Regions from separate parts of the Vibrio chaetopteri genome, predicted to be linked through region 3. Evidence: riboswitches for the same ligand, from Rfam matches in the RefSeq annotation. Region 3 holds a riboswitch; each other region holds the start of a gene.

Region 1 (3,277 bases), 650 kb from region 3:
CTGATTTCCATGCCGAACTCAGAAGTGAAACGCAATAGCGCCGATGGTAGTGTGGGGTTTCCCCATGTGAGAGTAGGACATCGCCAGGCTTTGAATTTTGGACACTTGCAATAGCAAGTATGCCACTGCGGAGTGGTAGTTCAGTTGGTTAGAATACCGGCCTGTCACGCCGGGGGTCGCGGGTTCGAGTCCCGTCCACTCCGCCACTTATTAGAAAACCCGATGCGAAAGCGTCGGGTTTTTTATTATCTAAAACTTAGGTAACTTCCTTTTCAAGGAAGTCGAGTCCCGGTTGGATGCAACCCCAGCCACTCCGCCACTTATTAAGAAGCCTCGTCTAACGACGAGGCTTTTTGCTATCTGCAATATACTTCTTCTCAGTCTAGCTTTTCCATTCGTGAGCTTAGGTTTTTTAGCTCCAATCTTCTTTTCGTTTTAATTCGCGAACTAATTGTTGATTACAGTCTAAAAAGTGACGCATGTAACTTTTTAAATTTACTCGACAGCCAGATAGATTATCCGTTGGATTTTGTGGTTAAAAATGTGATGTTGGGTCGAATTTATTCGTTGTTGGTATATTATTACCTTTTCAATTCATAGTTTGGGATTAGGTGATGGGGCAGTTTTCAGTTTTAGGTTTTATTGCATTGGGCGGTGCTGTCGGGGCTTGTTCGAGATATTTGATATCAGAGCTTTGTGTTGCACTTTTCGGTCGTGGTTTTCCTTACGGTACGTTAACCGTCAATGTGGTTGGCTCGTTTATTATGGGGCTATTGATTGCAGCATTCGAAGCTGAAATTTTTGCGCCTGATCCATGGCGTCAAATCATTGGTCTTGGCTTCTTAGGTGCACTTACGACATTCTCTACGTTTTCTATGGATAACGTACTCCTGATGCAGCAGGGGGCGTTTCTGAAGATGGGACTAAATATATTGCTCAATGTTGTTTTGAGTATCTCAGCTTGTTGGATTGGTTTTCAGATGCTGACCAAAAGTTAAACGAAAAACTTCCATGTCCTGTTGATGTATTAAAACTAATTCCTTTATAATCGAGTCAATACTTGTCGGAGTGCCCATAGGGCTGAGACCGTTAATTCGGGATCCGTTGAACCTGATCTGGTTAGTACCAGCGAAGGGAACAAGAGAATAGAACTAGCATCATATTCTATTTATCAAATAGCGCACGCTATTGTGGTTGATACCTCTTGTATTCACACATCCGTCAAGCATTTATCTTTTATAACTATATGATATATAAGGAAATGCTATGTCGACACGCAAGCAAAATAGGCTGGAAGCAAAAAACTTTATCGATACATTATCGGTAACGCCTTACCCCAATTCTCAAAAGACATATATCCAAGGTAGCCGAAGCGATCTGCAAGTACCAATGCGTACAATCTCTCTTGCAGACAGCTTAATCGGTGGTAACCAAGACAATCCAATCCATGAGCCTAACGAGCCCATCAACGTGTATGACACGTCTGGTGTCTATACCGACCCAGAGTACTCTATCGATTTGTACTCAGGTTTACCAAAGCTAAGAGAAGCCTGGATTGATGAACGCGCTGATACCGAAGTATTGTCAGGCGTCAGTTCAGAATTTGCTAAGCAAAGACTTGAAGATGACACGCTTGATGAGCTTAGATACGGGCTATTACCTCGTATCAGGCGTGGTGCTGAAGGCGCTTGCGTCACGCAGCTTCACTACGCACGCCAAGGTATTATTACCCCTGAGATGGAATACATCGCGATTCGAGAGAACATGGGACGTCAAAAGCTCAAAGACGAAGTGCTCACTCAGCAGCATCCAGGTCAGCACTTTGGGGCGAACTTACCTAAAGAAATCACACCCGAATTCGTGCGTAAGGAAGTCGCTGAGGGTAGAGCTATCATCCCTTCAAATATCAATCACCCAGAATCTGAGCCGATGATCATTGGCCGCAACTTCCTCGTTAAGGTCAATGCTAATATAGGCAACTCATCGGTCACCTCTTCAATTGAAGAGGAAGTCGAGAAGCTTGTCTGGGGTACTCGATGGGGTGCCGATACAGTTATGGATCTGTCGACTGGACGAAATATCCACGAAACGCGCGAATGGATCTTACGTAATAGTCCAGTGCCGATCGGTACAGTACCTATGTATCAAGCATTAGAGAAGGTTAATGGAGTCGCCGAAAATCTGACTTGGGAAGTAATGCGAGATACATTAATTGAGCAAGCAGAGCAGGGTGTAGACTACTTTACTATTCATGCTGGCCTTCTACTTCATCACATCCCACTCACCGCCAAGCGCGTCACGGGTATCGTTAGCCGTGGTGGCTCTATCATAGCTAAGTGGTGTTTGGCACACCATGAAGAGAGTTTCTTATATACCAACTTTAGAGAGATCTGTGAAATCTGTGCACGTTATGACGTGGCCTTGTCCCTCGGTGATGGATTGCGTCCAGGCTCTATTGCCGATGCCAATGATGAAGCTCAATTTGCAGAGCTTAGAACCCTAGGCAAGCTAACCAAAATTGCCTGGGAATACGATGTTCAGGTCATCATCGAAGGTCCTGGTCACGTACCGATGCACATGATCAAAGAGAACATGGAAGAGCAGCTTGAGCACTGTCATGAGGCACCTTTCTATACGCTTGGGCTACTGACCACTGATATTGCACCTGGCTATGATCATATTACCTCTGGCACTGGTGCTGCAATGATTGGCTGGTACGGTTGTGCGATGCTGTGTTACGTGACGCCAAAAGAACACCTTGGCCTACCAAATAAAGAAGACGTTAAGACAGGGCTCATCACCTACAAGCTCGCTGCTCATGCAGCAGACTTAGCGAAGGGACACCCAGGGGCTCAAATTCGTGATAATGCACTTTCAAAGGCTCGCTTTGAATTTCGCTGGGAAGACCAGTTTAACCTCTCTCTAGATCCTGATACTGCGCGTCAGTTCCATGATGAAACACTTCCTCAGGAGTCTGGCAAGGTTGCCCATTTCTGCTCGATGTGCGGTCCAAAGTTCTGTTCGATGAAGATCTCACAAGAGGTACGAGAGTACGCTAAAGAAATACAACAAGGCGACAGTATTGCTATCACAATGCTTGATGACCCTTTAGAGGGGATGTGTCAAAAGTCTGAAGAGTTCAGAGCAACGGGTGCTGAGTTGTATCACCCAGCTGTTACTGAAGAATAACTACCATAATCTAAGGAGCTTCCGTTGAAACTCATGCTGCCCATTGGCGCAGACGCTTTGAATCGTCATATTCATCGTGTTCTCGGCC
Region 2 (3,277 bases), 1.1 Mb from region 3:
TAGGGTTGCCATGATCCAAATGCTATCCCAGCCCTTTTTAAACACCGTATCTTTGGGTTGCAAGCTAGACGTCGCGTGAAAATTACTCTTACCGGAAACGGGTTTACTAAATCGTCCAACAAACATCACCAAAACGGCACAGATTACCATTTGCCAAAGTGCTAGCACCGCGCCAGTGGGCAAATCAAAGTCGAACTTAATCGCTTGATAGATAGCCAGCTCGATGGTGGTCGCTTGTGGTCCGCCCCCAAGTGCCATGACAGTTGCAAAGCTAGTAAAGCAAAGCATAAACACCAAACCAATAACGTGAGGAAGATGCGACTTTAGCCTTGGCCATTCCACTAACCGAAAGCATTGCCAACTGTTCATGCCAAGATGAAGTGCCAACTTTCGCTGCTCCTCTGGCACGCCCTCTATCGTTACCAACAATAGCCGAGTAGCAAAAGGCAGATTGAAGAACACGTGAGCGAGCAAAATACCATTGAGCCCATAGATGGAAAAAAGCGCTGAGCCACCAGCGAACCATTTGGCAATCACTCCTTGGTTACCATAGATAGCCACAATGCCAAACACGCCAACAAGCACAGGCATGACCAAGGTTGTGGCAAACAGCTTGAGTAGCCACTCTCGCCCCCAGAAATGGCGACGCGAAAGCGCATGAGCCACGGGGACAGCAAGTCCAACACTTAACAGCGTCGAGAGGCTAGCTTGCCAGAAACTGAATTTGGCCACGTGCTGATAATAAGGATCTCTAAACAGCAGACTAATATCATCAATGGAAGAATAGGAAAGCAGTGTCCACAAGGACGCAACGACATATAGGCCAATGAGCAGCGCAACCACTAAGCCGGCTTTGGGAATTCGAATCACAGTGACCTCTAGGGAAGAACAAGATTTCCAACGGTACGTTATTCTCTAGTAAGAATAACGTACCGCCGAATAGACAGCGTTACTTAATCAACGCAGATTGCCATTCAAGGATCCACGCCTTGCGATTATTCGCCACTTCGTCAGGAGAGAAAGACAACGCCTTGGCGGGAATGGTTAGGCTCTCAAACCCAGCGGGTAAGTTGCTATCCACCACTGGGTACATCCAGTTACCCGTAGGTATGTTGGATTGAAAGCTATCAGAGACAATAAACTGCATAAACTCATCGGCAAGTTTCTGGTTGCTGCTTCCTGCCACCTTGGCAGCAACTTCTATTTGAGTGTAGTGACCTTCTGCAAAATCAGCCGCTGCGAAACGTTGGTCTTGCTCTGCAATAATGTGGTAAGCCGGAGATGTCGTGTAAGACAGCACGAGATCCGACTCCCCTTCTAAGAACATCGAATACGCTTCAGACCAACCCTTAGTCACAGTGACGGTTTTCTTCGACAGTTGCTGCCATGCAGCGCTTGAATCATCCCCATACACAGACTTCATCCACAGCAGTAAGCCTTGGCCTGGTGTCGACGTGCGTGGGTCTTGGTAAATCACTTTAAGGTCATCACGCTGTTCAACCAACTCTTTAAGGCTTTTAGGTGGGTTCTTTACCTTCTCTTTGTTGTACACAAAGGCAAAGTAGCCGTAATCAAATGGGACGAATACCTCATCACTCCAACCATTCGGCAATACTACCGATGACAAATCAGCACCGTGGTTAGCAAGCAGCCCCGATTTTTTCGCCTCGCTCATTAGGTTGTTATCAAGACCAAGCACGACATCTGCTTGAGTGCTGCTGCCTTCCAAGCGAAGTCGGTTGAGGATAGACACGCCATCATCAAGCGCTACATAGTTGAGATCGCAACCACATTGGGCTTCGAATGCTTTTTCAATCGCAGGGCCTGGCCCCCAATCGGATGCAAATGAGCTGTAGGTATAAACGGTCAGCGATTGTGCCGATGCTATGAGTGGAGTTGAAAAAAAGTGCTGTCGCTAACGCGATTTTGCTGATTGAGTGGTTTTTCACTGGTTCTGTCCTTAGTTATTGTTTTGAGACCCAGAGAAAACGCGCGATGTGGGAGTGCATCCAATAAATTGGAGCTAGAGTGTCTACTTAGCCGATTAATAGCAAAGGAGCCTCATCCCTACGCCAGCATTATCTGGATCAGGGCTGTTACTTAACGTACGCGGGTATCAGGCTTGACCTTCTCTCAGCACCACTGCTAGTGCACCCCGTGAGTTACAACCTTTGAGGGCGAATTGTAACCTTTTCGTCACAGATTCGCCAAATCTATCCTTAATATTCGTTAGCTAACGTCGATCTATCGCTGATCGTAGCCCCAACGCGGCACTAGATTTTGTTCCAGCCCCATATGATCGAGCACCCTAGCCACGATAAAGTCCACCAAATCTTCAATAGATTTGGGCTGATGATAAAAGCCAGGCGCTGCAGGCATAATGGTGACCCCCATTTGGGAGAGCTTGTGCATGTTCTCAAGGTGGATGGTTGAGAACGGCGTTTCACGCACCACCAACAGCAGTTGCCCTTTCTCTTTGATCACTACATCAGCGGCACGCTCTATTAGGTTATCTGACATGCCGTGAGCAATCGCTGCTACGCTACCCGCCGAACAAGGACAAACTATCATCTGCTTCGGCGCAGCTGAACCAGAAGCCACGGGCGAGAACCAATCTTCTTTACCACACACAATCAGCTTTTCTGGCTTGCAGTTTAAATGCTCTGTCAGAGCTTTGTGGGCAGCATCTGGGCCGCTTGGCAGCTTAATATCATGCTCGGTGGCAAGCACCACGCGTGCTGCCGACGAAATCAATAGATACACGGTGTAATCTTGAGCAAGTAAACACTCGAGCAGGCGCATACCGTAAGGCGCCCCAGAGGCACCAGTAAACGCAAGGGTAATGGCTTTGTCTGCCGATTTCATTAGGCTAACGCCTCCAATAATTTCTGATGAATACCACCAAAGCCACCGTTACTCATCACCAAGATCTGATCGCCAGGCTCACCCTGCGCTGCAATCTTAGCCACCAACGCATCAATGTCGCTGTCAACTTGAGCGGGCTGGCTGCACGCATCGGCAATGTCTTGTACCGACCATTCAATACTGTCTGGCTGAAACAAGAACACTTGGTCGGCTTTAGTGAGTGATTGGGCAAGCGTCTCTTTGTGCACACCACGTTTCATAGTCGCACTGCGCGGCTCCAACACCGCGAGAATACGTTTATCGCCGACCTTGTTACGCAGACCATCTAACGTCAGTTCAATTGCCGTTGGGTGATGGGCAAAGTCATCGTAGACCGTCACCTGATTCACTTCGCCTTTTAACTCGAGGCGTC
Region 3 (3,277 bases):
TGGTCACCCAGGTATGCTTTAACAACACGTCATAGCGTTCTATGAGCTTAATAAACACAGCTTCTGGAGCGGGCAGGATGAAGCTTGGCATCTCAAAAACAACGACTATGCCCTTCCAGAGTGCCAAGATGATCACCAAGCTTATAAGTACCCGCATCATGGCACTTAAACCCTGCTTTGAGGCTTGTTTGTGGCTTCGATTAGCAATATCAGCGAGTGGCGTCATTTTAAGCCTCCCGATGTTGATTCTGTATGCGTTTTCGCTAGGTGTTCGAGTATGGACTGCTGAATCTTGGCAAACTCACCATCAATACATCGAGGGATGGCTTGTTTCGGAGGGATAATGCTATGCAGTCTGGCCGGTGCGCCGTTCATCACCAATATTTGCTCGCCTAACCGCAGCGCTTCTTGCGGATCGTGGGTGATAAGTAAAACGGTTTTGTCTTTGAGTAGAGTCGCGGCAAGCTGTTGCAACTTATGGCGTGTCACTGCATCAAGCGCGGAAAAAGGTTCATCCATCAATACCACGGGTTTGTCTTGCATTAGAGTACGAGCCAATGCAACACGCTGGCGCTGACCTCCGGATAACTCCGCAGGCCTTGCTGCTGCTTTCTTTGCAAGACCCACTTGCTCAAGCAGTAATAGCGCCTTTTGGCGTGTCACGTCATCGACTTTTTTGCCATTGAGCCTAGAGGCAAGGCACACATTATCGATCACGCTGAGCCAAGGCAACAGGAGATCTTGCTGCGCCATATAGGCGACTTGCCCAGAAAGTTCGGTCAAATTGGGTGTAAACACTGAGGCACGAAAATCGACTTTCTCGCTCAGTATTCCAGCTAAGTAGCGCAGTAGTGTCGATTTCCCGCAACCACTTGGACCGAGTATAGCGGTCCAAGTGGCGGCACTAAACTCAACGTTGAGTTCAGAGAATATCGGCGTTTCATCCCCTATATAGGTTAGGGTCGCGCCCAGTATGCGAATAGGCGTCATCGCATTAAGCGTCTTTATTCAGCGCGTAAAAGTGGTGAACGGGGCCGTGACCTTTACCAATGTCGAGTTCATCAGCGTGCGTTATCGCTTGAGTAATATAGGCCTTACCATGCTTAACGGCTTCGCTAAGCCCATGACCTTGAGCAAGAAAAGACGCGATAGCTGAGCTTAATGTGCAGCCAGTACCGTGGGTATTTTTAGTGGCAATTCGCTTGGTCTCGAAATGCTCAACATTCTCCGCAGTGATAAGTAGATCGTTGCTACTTTGCTCCGATTCTAAGTGTCCACCTTTAAGCAAGATGGCTGGTGTCTCTAAGTTACGCAAGGAATCTATCAATGCTTCCATTTGTTGCTGTGATTGAGGGACGTCAGTGCCCAGTAGAGCGGCGCCTTCCGGGAGGTTTGGCGTGATAACGGTCGCTAGCGGCAGTAGCTCCGACTTTAATGCATCAATGGCAGAACTCTCGAGTAGCAAATCGCCGCTGGTCGCGACCATAACTGGGTCTAGAACCACAAACTTAGGCTGGTACTCGCGAAGCTTTTCTGCCACGGCACCGATAATATTGGTGTCAGCAAGCATGCCGATTTTGACTGCGACAACATTGAGATCGGTGAACACGGCGTCAAGTTGCGCTTTTACAAATTCAGGGTCGATACCCAAAATACCAGTCACGCCTTGTGTATTTTGTGCCGTAAGCGCGGTAATAACAGAGCAAGCGTAAGCGCCCGTCGCTGAAATAGCTTTGATGTCTGCTTGAATGCCTGCGCCGCCGCCGGAATCGGAACCTGCGATGGTTAAGACAATTGGAGTGTTTTGAGATGTTGTCGCCATAAATGCTCCTTACTTGCGAAAGAGATCCATAGCGATTTGAAAGACACTGGTTGTAGCATCTTTGCTTTCTATAGTTCCCTACGCCAGTACTAACTGAATCAGGTTCAACGGGTCTCACCACATGGTGATCTCAGCAAAAATGCCCCCCGACTAATAAGGATGTCATTGTCATATAAGCGCAGCGATTTTTCCAGTCTTAACGAATAACAGCGCATTATTTGTGTCTCAGAACAACTTTCATTGCCTGGATGAATGCATGTGCCTGGTTGGATGTCTCTGTTGAATCTCTTTAGTGTTAATCACTTATGTGATGATCGAATTAAGAGAAAAATTCTGGGTACAGGATTGGATACTGAATGAAACTGCGTGAGACGAGTCAGTTAATTTTGAGTGGTGACTCGAAGTGAAATTTATTTTTGCGCAAAAAATAAACGCACCCGCCTATTAATAAATACCGATGTTCACACTTTGTTAACGTGTGTGAGCAGAGATACTTTTCGTCTTTCAAGGAAAGAGAATGACAATGAAAAAATTATTATTAGGCTTATCTGCTGTTGCGTTGGCAGTAAGTCAAGGCGCTGTTGCTGCTCCTGCAACACCGTCTATCGACGTCTATGGCTCAAACAATCTTCAGTTTTCTAAAATCCAGCTCGCGATGGAAACCACCTCTGGTTATAACCAGATGGTGCAGTACAAAGATGCCGCAGACATTAGCATCCAGTTCAACCAATGGAGTGGAACAACTGGCGATACATACAATATATATTTCGATGGTGTGCAAGTCGCGACCGGTTCTATCTCGGGCAGTCAAACACTGGCTAAGTTTAACTATGCACAAGGTGGTCGCTATCAAGTCGAGGTTGAAGCGTGTGATGCGACGGGTTGTTCACGCAGTGCACCTGCTGAACTTATTGTCGCGGATACAGATGGCGCACATCTACCACCGCTGACAATGAATGTGGATCCGAACAACAAAACGTTCAATACCGATCCAAATACCGTAGTCGGTACTTACTTTGTAGAGTGGGGCATCTATGGACGCAAGTTCACAGTCGACAATATCCCAGTCGATAACCTCACGCATATTATTTATGGCTTCATTCCAATTTGTGGGTCAAACGAATCGGTGAAATCCGTTGGTGGTAATAGCTTTAATGCACTAAAAACCGCTTGTCAGGGAATGCCTGATTACGAAGTCGTGATTCATGACCCTTGGGCTGCATACCAAAAAAGTTTCCCACAGGCAGGACATGAGTACAGCTCTCCAATTAAGGGGAACTATGCCATGATGATGGCGCTTAAACAGCGCAACCCGGATCTAAAAATCCTTCCTTCTATCGGTGGCTGGACCCTTTCTGACCCTTTCTACAGCTTTACTGATAAGGCCAATCGTGATGTCTTCGTTGCATCGGTGAAGCGCTTCCTACAAACGTGGAAGTTTTATGATGGTGTCGA

The links. A riboswitch is a leader RNA that binds a small molecule or an ion and turns the genes downstream of it on or off. The one in region 3 is predicted to bind thiamine pyrophosphate.
Region 1: another riboswitch for thiamine pyrophosphate. It lies ahead of thiC (phosphomethylpyrimidine synthase ThiC); the one in region 3 lies ahead of thiD (bifunctional hydroxymethylpyrimidine kinase/phosphomethylpyrimidine kinase).
Region 2: another riboswitch for thiamine pyrophosphate. It lies ahead of thiB (thiamine ABC transporter substrate binding subunit); the one in region 3 lies ahead of thiD (bifunctional hydroxymethylpyrimidine kinase/phosphomethylpyrimidine kinase).

Annotation. Positions count from the first base shown of each region.
Region 1 is NZ_CP115920.1:220,381-223,657, forward strand. It holds rRNA gene rrf (5S ribosomal RNA) at 1-89, shown strand, start outside; tRNA gene PG915_RS01065 (tRNA-Asp) at 130-206, shown strand; gene crcB (fluoride efflux transporter CrcB) at 615-998, shown strand; TPP riboswitch at 1,055-1,154, shown strand; gene thiC (phosphomethylpyrimidine synthase ThiC) at 1,267-3,189, shown strand; gene PG915_RS01080 (thiamine phosphate synthase) at 3,223-3,277, shown strand, end outside.
Region 2 is NZ_CP115920.1:3,313,655-3,316,931, forward strand. It holds gene thiP (thiamine/thiamine pyrophosphate ABC transporter permease) at 1-870, opposite strand, end outside; gene thiB (thiamine ABC transporter substrate binding subunit) at 950-1,888, opposite strand; TPP riboswitch at 2,048-2,168, opposite strand; gene PG915_RS15120 (flavin prenyltransferase UbiX) at 2,245-2,865, opposite strand; gene mpl (UDP-N-acetylmuramate:L-alanyl-gamma-D-glutamyl-meso-diaminopimelate ligase) at 2,865-3,277, opposite strand, start outside.
Region 3 is NZ_CP115920.1:872,930-876,206, forward strand. It holds partial or broken gene PG915_RS03930 (ABC transporter permease) at 1-157, opposite strand, end outside; gene PG915_RS03935 (ABC transporter ATP-binding protein) at 223-990, opposite strand; gene thiD (bifunctional hydroxymethylpyrimidine kinase/phosphomethylpyrimidine kinase) at 995-1,822, opposite strand; TPP riboswitch at 1,881-1,981, opposite strand; gene PG915_RS03945 (glycosyl hydrolase family 18 protein) at 2,346-3,277, shown strand, end outside.